DNA from 4 places in the Chryseobacterium wanjuense genome. Region 2 is predicted to be linked to each of the others. Evidence: riboswitches for the same ligand, from Rfam matches in the RefSeq annotation. Region 2 holds a riboswitch; each other region holds the start of a gene.
What was found. Region 2 has a riboswitch for cobalamin ahead of BMX24_RS02580 (acyl-CoA thioesterase). Riboswitches for the same ligand answer to the same signal wherever they lie in the genome.

Region 1 (3,164 bases), 620 kb from region 2:
TATCGGCGATGTTTTGGATGATGTCATTAAATTCAGAATAACACATGTGCGTATGAATCTGCGTCGCATCTTCCACACCGCTTGCCGAAATTCTAAAGGCTTCAACCGCCCATTTCAGATAATTCTGCCAGTCAGATTTTCTCAACGGAAGACCTTCACGAATCGCAGGTTCATCAATCTGGATGATTCTGATTCCCACTTTTTCCAAATCATTCACCTCATCACGAATCGCTAGTGCAATTTGTTTACAAGTCAATGAACGAGGTTGATCATCCCGCACAAAAGACCATTGAAGAATCGTTACAGGTCCCGTCAACATTCCTTTTACCCATTTTTGAGTTAAAGATTGCGCATATTTCGACCAATACACCGTCATCGGATTCGGTCTGTGAACATCTCCGAAAATCACAGGAGGTTTCACGCAGCGGCTTCCGTAACTTTGAACCCAGCCGTTTTGTGTAAATGCAAATCCAGCCAATTGTTCCCCGAAATATTCCACCATGTCGTTTCGCTCAAATTCTCCGTGAACCAAGACATCGATCCCAATTTCTTCTTGCCAGCGAATCGTTCTTTCGGTTTCCTGTTTCAATAAAGTATCGTATTGTTCGGCATTCAGTTCTCTTTTTTTGAATTTTGCCCGCCAGTTTCTCACCTCTTTAGTCTGCGGAAACGAACCAATCGTGGTCGTCGGAAATAAAGGAAGCTTCAATACTTCCTGCTGCGTTTGTTTTCTTATCGTAAATGGAGAGTTTCTTTGTGCATCTTCCTCAGTTGTTACATCAACACGGTTTTTTACGTCCTGATTGTGAATTAATGTTGAGGTTTTACGGTTTTCAATTGCTTTTTTATTTTCTGCTAAAGCCTGTAACGCGTTATAATCCGGATTTTCTGAAGCTAATTTTTTTAAATCAACAATCTCATATACTTTCTGTTTCGCAAAAGCCATCCATTGCTTGATTTCAGGAGATAAAATGTCTTCATTTTTCTCAGAATCCAGGTCAAAAGGAGCGTGCAGCAATGAACAGGACGGAGCAATGAAAATTCTCTCCGAACCAATTCTTTGAACTGCTTTTTCAATAAAATGTAATGATTTTTGAAAGTCGTTTTTCCAGATATTTCTTCCGTCGACGATTCCTAAAGAAAGGCTCAATGTTTCAGGAATAGTTTTTAAAACTTCATCCAATTGTTCAGGACAACGAACCAGATCAATATGCAAAACATCGATCGGAAGGGAAGTTGCCAGTGAAAGATTGTCTTTTAATCCTTCAAAATAAGTCGTCACAATAAATTTAAGTTTCGGAAACTGCTTTCTGATTTCAGCATAAATAAACTGATACGTTTCTTTCGCTTTTTCATTTAAATCTAAAGCTAAAAACGGCTCATCAAACTGAATATATTCCGCACCATGATTTTCAAGCTCTTTCAAGATTTGAATATAAACCGGCAGCAAATTTTGCGCTAAATCCAGTTTATCAAAACCTTCTTCTTTTTCTTTTCCTAATAATAAATACGTCAGCAAGCCAATAATTACAGGTTTTGCATTGATTCCCGCCTGTTTTGCATTGATGAATTCTTTAATAATTTTATTGGAAAATAATGTAAACTCCTGATTTTTTTGAAATTCAGGAACGATGTAATGGTAATTGGTATCAAACCATTTCGTCATTTCCATCGCAGTGATGTCCAAACCTTCTTTCTGGAAACCTCTTGCCATCGCAAAATAAAGATCGGTCTCAGATTTTTTGAAAGCGATTTCCTGATAACGTTCCGGAATGGCTCCAACCGTCAAAGTCATGTCCAAAACCTGGTCATAATACGAAAAATCGTTGCAGGGGATAAGATCGATTCCTACTTCCTGCTGCAGTTTCCAGTTGTTTTGAGTGATGGTTTTTCCTACTTCCAAAAGGTCGTTTACATCGATTTTGCCCGTCCAATATTGCTCGCAGGCTTTTTTGAGTTCTCTGTTGCTACCAATACGCGGATAGCCAAGAATGTGCGTTTGCATTTTCTTAAAACTTTTAAATTAAACAATGATTTTAAAAGCTCTTCAGATGCTTCGCAATGCAGTTGTAGAAAGAAATTTTGTGGAATAGAGTAGATACAATGAGGACGTAATTTTTCCTTTAATAAAAGGATTGGCTTAAATTTTTTATTTTTTTGACGCAAAATTTAATTAAAAACCCTTCAATATTCAAGAAGGCAAAGAAGAATCAATTCATTGATTTTAAGAAGCGGACGTATAAGAAACATTAGCTTCATCAGCGACAAAGTCGCAATTCTTTGCTCTCTAAAAATAAGAAGCTATAACAAAAAAATCTTTGCGTTTAAAAAATTAAGATTAAAATTTTAAACCAAAATACGTTCAAAAAGTATCATCTGTATGACCAAAAAGCTTCAAACCGCGAAAGCATTGTCAATTCGGAACAGGCAGGTCTCCTGACTTGTAACAGTCTTTGTCATCCTTCCCGTTTGCACAGTGGATATTCTTGGACAAAAACTTTTGGTATGTTACTTACAGTTGCGCGACAGCTCGTGATTCTCACACGATTCCCTATTAATCTACGTTATGTAAAACCTTTTCCGTTTGATGAAGTATGTTAAAGAACTGTTTTCGGGGCAAATGTAGGGAATATTTGTTTGAGTTTTTAAAATTTTGGATTTTAAATTAAATAAATGCCGCTCCTGTTAGCCAATCAAGTTTATTTAAAATGTTATAAATTTCACTAGGACACTTTTTGCAAATAGTAATAAATCTAAAATCTTTTTCTTTGATTAAAGTATCGAAAGTTGTAAGTTTTGTATTGCAAACAGTACAATTTCCATCTTCGCTAATAATATTAATAGATTCTAATTTTTCAATTTCAGTATTTAAATCATTAATTAAAAGAGAAATGCTAATAAAATTTTCTTTAAAATGGATTTCTGAGAACTCCTGTAATATCAAACCTTCAATTTTCATATCCTGAAAAGTGATTTTTCTTTCTTCAAATGTTTCTAAAATATATTTCCTGCAATAATTCCTAATTCTATCTGTGAATGTTCCTGCCTGAAAGATAAATTCAGATTCAGGATGATTTATGTCTATCATTTATAAGAAATTTCATATTTCAACTAAATTCAAATCGGGATTTCTAAAATACGCAGATTTTACCTTCTCTAAAGTC
Region 2 (3,164 bases):
GATGATTCCAGAAGGGAAAATACGGCGGAACATTCGTGGCAGATTATTATTTTAGCCCAAATCCTTTATCCATACGCAAAAAACAGAGCAGATATTGATTTGTTGAGGGTGATCAGAATGCTGTCAATTCATGATCTTGTTGAAATTGAAGCGGGAGATACTTTTTTGTTCGACGAAGCGGCAATGGTCGGAAAGTTTGAAAGGGAAAAAATCTCTGCTCAAAATATTTTCGGAATTTTAGACGAACCTTTACGCTCAGAATTCTTTGATCTTTGGCTGGAATTCGAAGAAGAGAAAACTCCGGATGCAATTTTTGCCTGCTCCATCGACAGAATCATGCCTTTTATCTTAAACTCCCACACTTCCGGAAAAAGCTGGACAGAAGCCGGTGTTACGGAAAAGCAGATCAGAAATATGCTGGAAAATGCAATCAGTCGTGCTTCGGATGAACTGGGAGAGGCTTTTCAGTTGCTGATGGTTAAAAACTTGGAGACGGAAAAGGTGTTGAAATAAATTTTAATAAGAAAGAAGCACTCCCGTTAATTTGAGTGTTTTTCATAAGGTAATGAAGAACAATGTATCGGGAATTTTTTTGATAGATTTTTTCGAAAATCTATGAATTTGACGTCTTATTATTCCGTCAACAATCTAATTTTGCTTTGTTTAAATGCTTACAGCATGACAAAATGAGTGGTAATCTTGTAAATTAAAACGATTAAAAAAATAAAAAGTTTCGGCGGGCAAAGCCCGCCGAAACCGCTTAAAAAAACATTGAAAATACTGAGCTCCGGCGGCCGAAGGCCGCCGGAGCCTTTTATTTATAATACTTGAATTGGTTTCTTGAATTCATCAATCGCCACAAAAGTAAAATCGCCGACAATTGCTCTTTCCCTTTCGTAAGAATACATCTGTTCGGTGTAGATTTCTACATTTACTTTCATACTGGTAGTTCCGACGTGGGCTACTTTCCCGATCAGCTCGACGATCGTTCCTGCGGGAATAGGCTTTTTGAAATCGATTTTATCACTGTTTACGGTCACCACTCTTTTTCTGGCAAAACGTGTGGCGGTAATGAATGCCACTTCATCCATCAGCTGCATGGCCGTACCTCCGAAAAGCGTATCGTAATGATTGGTTGTATTGGGGAAAACTGCTTTAAAGATTCTGGTTTCCGATGCTGTAATTCTTTCTTCTGTAGTCATATTTCATTATTAATTAATGCGAAATGAAATATTATTAAAACTACAGAAAAACAGAGACAAAAATCCCTGAAGCATCCATCAGATCAATAAACTTCAAATCGCGAAAGTTTTTTGTTTAAAGAAAAGGCAGGTCTCCTGACTTGTAACATCTTTATTTCCTTCCCATCTTATGTAATACGAGACAGTGGATTCTTTATAAAGACTTCAGTTACTTACAGTTGCGCGACAGTTCGTGATTTTCACACGATTCCCTTTTAATCTGCAGTTAAGCAAAACCAGTTTCTAAAAAGAACTAAGCAAGAGGCAAGAAGCCAAAAGCTCAATACTTTTCGATGTAAAAATAATGATTATAAACGAATTATTCCGGATTTTTGAAAATGATCTGACTTTCGACCTTTCCCTGCTTAATAGTCCAGATCGTGGTATAACGGTTGGCACCTGAACCGTTGATCATATAAAGGAAAATATGGTCGTTGTCGATGGCCGTCACTCCGATATTGCTAAAATCCATCGTGGGCATAAACATATTTTTGATGGCGTCCCTCACAAAAACAGACCCTCTTCCCGGCTGCTGTACCCGGATGGATTTAATTTCGGTTAAGTCTTCTGGAAGCTCAGTTCCGACTCCCCAGGATTTTACTTTATCAATTTTAATGATATTTCCGTTCGCATCTTTCTCCTGTTTTTTGAGTTTGGCGTACGAAGGATAAACATCGATAATGACTTTTGTTCTTTGATTTCCCGGAATTTTCGGATTGGTATCGTCCGTGAAGATCAATGATTTCCCGTTTTTAGATTTTGAAGGCGTAAAATGCGGCAGCTGATCCACAAAAACAACACGGTTTTTATTCACCATTCCTTCTTTGGTGATGCTGTCGTATCTTACGAAAGGTTTTTCGGTGTCGTCTTTTTCAGGATATTTGATCCAGATCCATTCGGTTTCTCCCGGAGCCGGCTTTACATAAACAAAAACATCACCTGTTTTCATGCGGATCTTATCAATGATTTTTCGGTAATCTTCTTTGTGAACACGCACCATGGCATATCCTTCCTCAGCTTTTACAACGCCGAAAGGAACTTTATTCTGACCTTTCATCAAAGCCAAAGAAAAAAGACAGAAAACAGATAAATAAAACGCTTTGCTTACGGAAATCATCATGAAATTTTTTTGACAGTTCAAATATATAAATTAAATACTTTTAATAATACTGTTTCAATTCTTTTAAATCTTTAATTTTTAAACATTTCGAAACTTTTGACCATAATTCAAATTTAAATAAAAAGAGTGCCACAACGACACTCTTTTTTATCTTAACATCGACAACTAATCTGTTTATTATCCAAACTTAACAGGTTTTTGAAACCTGTTAGCTTTACATTTTCCAGAATGACAAAATGGGCTATTTCAGAGATTATTTTATATGCCTAACCATATAAATTTAAATTCTCTCCAATTCATCCGCATCAATCGTCGTCTTGAACGTTCCGTAATTCACAATCACCTTATTTCTGGAGATCTTTTCGATCGTTCCCACACTCGTGCTTCCGGTGATGCGAACCCGTTGTCCGACTTTCATCCACAGAGCGCGGTCTGTTTTACGCTTTTCTTCCAGTTTTTCGTTGGTTTCGGCGATTTTTTCAATGACATCTTCCTTCTTCAGTTGTTGGGTGATTTTTCTTTTCACCACCTGAAGCCGTTTACTTTCATCTTTGTCAGCTCCTATTTTCCTGAATTTTTCCTGTTCCAAAAGCTTCACAAAATCCTTCACCACATCTTTCCTCGATTTTCCTTTGGTATAGCTGTCGATGAACGTTTCAATTTTGTTTCCAAACTGCAGTTTACGATGTTCTTCTTCGTAAAGTTTTTGAAAATTATACAACTTTTGCTGAAGCTGCTCGTTCAGTTTTTGCAGGTTATCGCGCTTATCTTCAACAGATTCTTTTCTTTCCGCGAGATCAGTT
Region 3 (3,164 bases), on a different contig from region 2:
TGTAAAGGGAAATGTTACGTCGAAAAAGAATTGGCAAAAACAGAAAAACAATCCAACAATTCTCAAACGATAAAAATTTCTGGACTGGACGTCTTTTTATCCAACGAAATCCTTTCATTTTCAGATAAAAACCAGTTTGATATTCCAATAAAAAATCCAAATTCGGCTTATATCAATTTTCATACTTCAGAATATTCTTCCCGAATATTTCATCCACCTTTAGCTTAATTTTTATTTTAAACTAATTTTTTAGTTGAATTTAATATTGAAATAACCTTTGCTATCAATTGCTGAGTGTTAACGCCCTTGCGAACGTATAAATATGAAGTTTTCGAAAAACTTTGCGAACCTTACGTTTAAAATGATTTCAATATTAAATTAGTTTAAAAAAGTCAATCAATTTCATTCAATACTATCATTAATTTCAATTTAAACTAAAATGAAATCTAAAATCATTTTGACAGCATTTCTGTCTATATCATTAATGGCCTGTGCTCAGGAAACTCCTAAAGTAAAGCATAAAAAAAATACATCTTCAAAATCAAATACAAAAAAAATAAAATTTGCCAACGCAGAAGATCCGATCTGCCATATGCCGACGGAACCGGATATGAAAGACACAGCGGTGTATAAAAATAAAACTTACGGTTTTTGCAGTGCTGGTTGTAAAGATGAATTCAAAAAAAATCCTGAAAAATATGTCCAAAAATAAAAAAACCAACAATACAAAGAGTAAAGTGATCATTCCCATTGTGATTATCGCTTTGCTTTTCGTCGGAATCGGTGTCGGAATGGGATATTTTAAAAAGAATTTGTACACCGTCATGAAAGTTCCGGATTTTGAACTGACCGATCAAAACAACAAAAAAATCACCAATAAAGATATGCTCGGAAAAGTCTATCTGGTCGAGTTTTTCTTCAGCAGATGCCCGACGATTTGTCCTGTGATGAATACCAATATGAGGGCGATCGAAGATGAAATCAACAGTCCGGATTTTGGCATTATTTCCATCAGCATTGACCCTAAAAATGACACACCGCAATTATTAAAAGAACATGCTAAAAAAATCGGCGCTAAGTCTCCAAACTGGCATTTTCTGACAGGAAACAGAGATTATATCGGAAAAATTGCAGATCAGTTTAATATCTATGTTGGCGATAAAGAAGATGAAGGCGAAAGTCTCAACCACAGCGGAATGATCGCCCTTGTTGACAAAGACGGAAACATCCGTTGCAGATACAACAAAGACAATATGCCGATTCTGTATTACTCTGGATTGAATTATGAAGATCAGGAAGGAAAATCTCCAAAACTGACCGGAAAATACCATCCTGACAGAGAAATATTAATTGAAGACATCAAAAAATTATTAAAATAAATTAGGTAGGAAGCTGGATGATGGAAGCTTGAAGTTCTTTGCTTTTCGCTTGTAATTTCAAAATCCTGATTTCCAGCTCTCTACCAAAATAATTATCCTTCCATCATTTATTCTTAATTATTTTCTATCTTTGCCGAAATCTGGTGAGCCATAAAAAGCGCTTAAAAGGGAATCCGGTGAAAATCCGGAACAGACCCGCTGCTGTAAGCTCCACAAAAAAAGTTTTTGAAGATTATATCCACTGTTTTTAATGGGAAGGATTTCAAAAACGGAGTAAGTCAGAAGACCTGCCAGAAGATTTAACGTTTGACGCTTTCGTGGAATAAAGCTTAGGACATCAATGATTCTGTGCAGTTTACGGCTGTGCTTTGTCGTTGTATTCTTATATCCATTAGCGTCATCATTATTCTTAATGAGCTAATGGTGACAAAATTTTTTACATCTCAACTTCATAAGGTGGCTATCACAGTTTTTGTGTTGGCTGCTCAGCTTATATTTTCACAATCTAAGGACAGTCTTAAGGAACATACAATCATTCCTGTCAATATTCAGAAGAAAAATTTTAAAGAAATTCTTCCTGCACAGGTGTTGTCGGGTGAAGAGCTGGAACGGCTCAACAGTCAGTCGGTTGCTGATGCGTTGAGGTATTTTTCGGGAGTCCAGATTAAAGATTATGGCGGAATTGGCGGCTTAAAAACAATCAATATCCGAAGTATGGGAAGTCAGCATGTTGGTGTTTTTTATGATGGAATTCAAATCGGGAATGCCCAGAATGGAGTCGTGGACTTGGGAAGATATTCTTTGGATGATCTGGAGGAAATTTCTCTCTACAATGGTCAAAAAAGTGAAATTTTTCAACCTGCAAAAGATTTTGGTTCGTCGGGTTCTATTTATTTACAACCAAAAATTCCAATTTTTAAAGGAAACAGAAAAACAAATCTCGTTGTAAGATTTAAAAATAGTTCCATTGATTTATTTAATCCGTCTTTTCGTTTAGAACAGAAAATTTCGGAAAATATTTCAGCAAGCTTCAGTTCAGAATTTATCCAGAGTGATGGCGTTTACAAATACCGTTACACAAAAAAATACCCCGACGGAGAAATTGCTTACGATACAATTGCCAAAAGAATGGATTCTGATATTCATGCAAAACGTTTTGAAACAAGCCTTAACGGAACAGTCAATAATGGAAGCTGGAATGTCAGAGGATACGGATATTTATCAAATCGTGGAATTCCTGCAGCGATCGTGAACAACCGTTTCGACGGAAGAGGTCAAAGACAGGCCGATGAAAATTATTTCGTACAAGGAACTTTTAAGAAAAAAATATTCCCAAAACTGGAAACTCAATTAAAAGCCAAGTTTGCTTATGATTATACCCATTATGTTGATACGGTCTCGTCCATAAAAATTCAGAATCAATATATACAAAGAGAACTGTATGTGTCTTCCTCCAATTTGTATTCCATCACTCCGAATTGGGATATCAGTGCGAGTGTAGATTTTCAATATAATAATCTGAACGCAGACTTGGTTAATTTTTCTTTTCCGACGCGATACACGACACTGGCTGCTTTTGCAACGACGTATGAATGGAAACGGATTAAATTTTTAGGAAGCGTTTTAGGAACTTTCGTTTCAGAAGATGTCGAAAAAAATTCAAAATCTCCTGACAGAACAGAATGGACGCCCGCAGCTTTTCTTAGCTATAAACCTTTCAATGCTCATGATTTTACGGTAAGAGCTTTCTACAAAAGGATTTTCAGGATGCCGACTTTCAATGAT
Region 4 (3,164 bases), 110 kb from region 2:
CTTCATTCGCAACCAGGAATCCGTTTCCGTAGTACATTTCTTCCGTTACATTATCATCATCACTACACGAAACATTGAAAAGTAATGCAGATGCAAATACAAGTGTCAAAAGTCTGTTTATTTTCATAATATTTTTTAGTTTAAAAATTAATTGTTGCATAAACACTGTAGTTTCTTTTCGGCATCGGATAATAGGAAACCGTTTGATAGACTGTGTTTGTAATATTATTTACTTTAAATCCTAAAGTATATTTTTTAAGAAGGGTAGCAGAAATGCCAGTATTCAAAACGAAATATGGATCTATCGCATCCGCTCTTTTTTCGTCTGTTGTCGTGTACGTAAGACCGTTGAAAAGCCCCTGAACATACACTCTCAGGAAATTATACTGATAATCGATATTCCCGAACGCTTTATGAATAGGAACATACACCATCTGCATTCCCGTGTCTTTATTGATCGATTTTGAATAGGTATACCCGGCGTTCAGCCTGAAACCGTGTTTTCCAAAGTTTTTATTAAAAGTAACCTGAGATTCCAGACCGTAAATTTCAGCTTTGTAAGTGTTGAATGCAGCCCAGTATCCGTAAGGTGTCGGAAGCCAGTTGATGTAGTTTTTGACATCCATGTAATACGGACTTAAAGTAATTTTAAAATCACCAAAACTGAATTCATGATCCATATCCAAATTGGTTGAAGTTTCCGGAAGCAGGTCAGGATTTCCTCCTTTTTCCCAATAAAGATCATTAAAGGAAGGGATTCTCAAGTTTCTGGAAACGCTCATTCCTATGTTATACCATTTCATGGCATTCCATTTTCCTGAAAAAGAGTATAGAAGGGGAGAGCTGATGTCTTCCACAAAATCTTTTTTCACTCCAGCTTCAAAACGAAGATCCTGAGTCGCAAAATATCTCACCAAACCGGCTACAGATCCCATGTTTCTGCTGATATCTCCTATTCCCGACTGATATCCTTCTCCTTTATTCACCTGAAATTCTCCGATCACATTGACATTGATTTTTGGGGTGATGAAATAATTAAAATCATTTTTAAAAATATAATTCTTTCCTTCCGCACCGCTTTCTTTAGGTTTGTCAATATCTCCGAAATACTGGAAATTATCTTCTGTATAAGCCGCTTTCAGACTGTTGGAAAGCTTGGATTTATGGATGTCCCAAGCCAATAAACTTCTTAAAGTCTGGGCTTTATATTTGGTTTTATTTCCGTTTTCTACAAAAATCGGGTAGTATTGTGAGCCGTCAAAAATTTGGTTTTGCCACGAAATTGTTTGATGGGGAGCAATTTTATAAGAAGCTCCTACATTCACCGAGGTATTGTAATATCTTCCGTTTCTGTTGATGTACTCCTTCTCCCGAACTTCATAATCGTTCTGGCTGATAAAATAATTTCCCGAAACTTTAAAACTGAATTTATCATTGCTAAATGAAGCCTTCGCAAAATTATTATAAGTGTCAAAAGAAGCGACTTCAGAATAGAGTGCAGCTCCAAAATCTTTGTTAAAATCAAGGTTATTATTCAGGTGAATGCTTCCTCCGATGGCCGAGCTTCCGTATTGCACGCTTCCTCCGCCGGCTTTTACCTCGAGCTGATCATATCCGAAAAGCGGAATATTATTCACATCTCCCTGTCCCAGAAAATTAGAATTGATATTAATTCCGTTCCACACAAAAGCAGTATGTCCCGCGCTTGTCCCTCTGAATGAAGGCGAAGAAACAGCTCCACGACCATTTTCTTTAATATAAACCTGGGATTGAAAACGTAAAAGTTCCGAAAGGTTGGTGGTATTTTTCTCGATGTCTTTTGGGGTAATGGTATTGACTTTATGAAAAAGTTTCACCTTATTCATTTGATTATCAAAGATGTAAACGGTATCTATCGTCTTCTCTTGTGCAAAAAGAAAACAACCGTAAGACGAAAAAAGCAGTACTAAAGATCTTTTTATATCCATTCTATTTTACTTTTCCTCCGAAAGCAATGTATTTAGTTATAATTTTGGCAGGTCTCCTGACTTTCGCTTTTCTACACCTTCCCGTTTTCACAGTGGTTTTTCGTAGAAATTTCAGTTGCGATTTACAGTTGCGGGGACAGTTTGGGATTTTCGCCCAATTCCCTTTTCATTCCAAATGATTGGAAACCAAAATTTTTGCAAAGATAAACTTATTCGTCAAAAATGCAAAAACGAGAAAAATATTAACAGAAAAGTTGAAATTCTTCGGTCATTTTGTACTCAGGATAATAAGAAGCTTTTTCCCGCTATCCACTATATCTTTTGGGTTACGGGCTCCTGAACTACGTTCGTAAACTTTCAGTTCATGCTCCGCCCGCAACCCAAAAGGATGCCGTTCCTATCGGGGCTAGGGTTGCAGTTATCCATTTCTTTATGTCATTGCAAGGAGGGAAATCAGCCTGTACTGAGCGAGCCTGTCGAAGTAAAGCAATCTCCAGAAAAATAGGAACTCCACACGAAGTTTGTCATCCTGAAAGGATCTCAACATAGTGTTAGAAAACATCTTAAAAAATTAGTGCTTAGATCCTTTCAGGATGACAAAGTTGATGTTACTGAAATAAAATTGTTTTATTTAAACTAAAAATTCCATCCTACAAAAACGTCGCATCAAAATAAAACGGCAGCAAATCCTTAATAGAATGCACTTTTACCACCTCTTCATTCATACTCGAAAAATAGAGATCGATATTTTCATTTTGCTTTGTTTCATACTCAATTAAGCTTTGTCTGCAGGCTCCACAAGGCGGAATCGGAGGGTTTTTCTCATGAAATTCTTTCGGGCCACCCACTACAAAAATCTTTTTAATTTTTACATTCGGAAAATTGGCGGCAACCCAGAATAATGTTGTTCTTTCTGCACAAAGCCCGGATGGAAAAGCTGCGTTTTCTTGGTTGTTTCCGGAGTAGATTTCTCCGTTTTCAAGCAAAATGGCACATCCTACCAAAAACTGTGAATAGGGAGCGTATGCATTTTCGCGGGCTTGTTTTGCTCTTTCGAACAATTTTCTTTCTATATCGTTCAGTTCACTGCTATTCTTAAAATATTCGTAACTGATTTGAGTTTCTTTTTTCATATATTGTGAATTAAAAAAAGGGGGATAAAATTACTCCTTTTTAATGAGGTGGACAATATTATCT

Region 1: it holds a riboswitch for cobalamin, as region 2 does, so the genes downstream of both, metE (5-methyltetrahydropteroyltriglutamate--homocysteine S-methyltransferase) here and BMX24_RS02580 (acyl-CoA thioesterase) in region 2, are expected to answer to the same signal.
Region 3: it holds a riboswitch for cobalamin, as region 2 does, so the genes downstream of both, BMX24_RS13085 (TonB-dependent receptor plug domain-containing protein) here and BMX24_RS02580 (acyl-CoA thioesterase) in region 2, are expected to answer to the same signal.
Region 4: it holds a riboswitch for cobalamin, as region 2 does, so the genes downstream of both, BMX24_RS02080 (TonB-dependent receptor plug domain-containing protein) here and BMX24_RS02580 (acyl-CoA thioesterase) in region 2, are expected to answer to the same signal.

What each region holds. Positions count from the first base shown of each region.
Region 1 is NZ_FOIU01000001.1:1,179,588-1,182,751, forward strand. It holds gene metE (5-methyltetrahydropteroyltriglutamate--homocysteine S-methyltransferase) at 1-2,005, opposite strand, end outside; cobalamin riboswitch at 2,410-2,594, opposite strand; gene BMX24_RS05315 (hypothetical protein) at 2,666-3,088, opposite strand.
Region 2 is NZ_FOIU01000001.1:562,201-565,364, forward strand. It holds gene BMX24_RS02575 (HD domain-containing protein) at 1-513, shown strand, start outside; gene BMX24_RS02580 (acyl-CoA thioesterase) at 819-1,202, opposite strand; cobalamin riboswitch at 1,311-1,497, opposite strand; gene BMX24_RS02585 (hypothetical protein) at 1,561-2,361, opposite strand; gene BMX24_RS02590 (endonuclease MutS2) at 2,642-3,164, opposite strand, start outside.
Region 3 is NZ_FOIU01000002.1:287,361-290,524, reverse strand. It holds gene BMX24_RS13100 (hypothetical protein) at 1-228, shown strand, start outside; gene BMX24_RS13095 (YHS domain-containing protein) at 440-712, shown strand; gene BMX24_RS13090 (SCO family protein) at 699-1,379, shown strand; cobalamin riboswitch at 1,504-1,688, shown strand; gene BMX24_RS13085 (TonB-dependent receptor plug domain-containing protein) at 1,800-3,164, shown strand, end outside.
Region 4 is NZ_FOIU01000001.1:456,499-459,662, forward strand. It holds gene BMX24_RS02075 (YncE family protein) at 1-127, opposite strand, end outside; gene BMX24_RS02080 (TonB-dependent receptor plug domain-containing protein) at 141-1,967, opposite strand; cobalamin riboswitch at 1,997-2,173, opposite strand; gene BMX24_RS20955 (hypothetical protein) at 2,289-2,516, shown strand; gene BMX24_RS02085 (cytidine deaminase) at 2,618-3,100, opposite strand.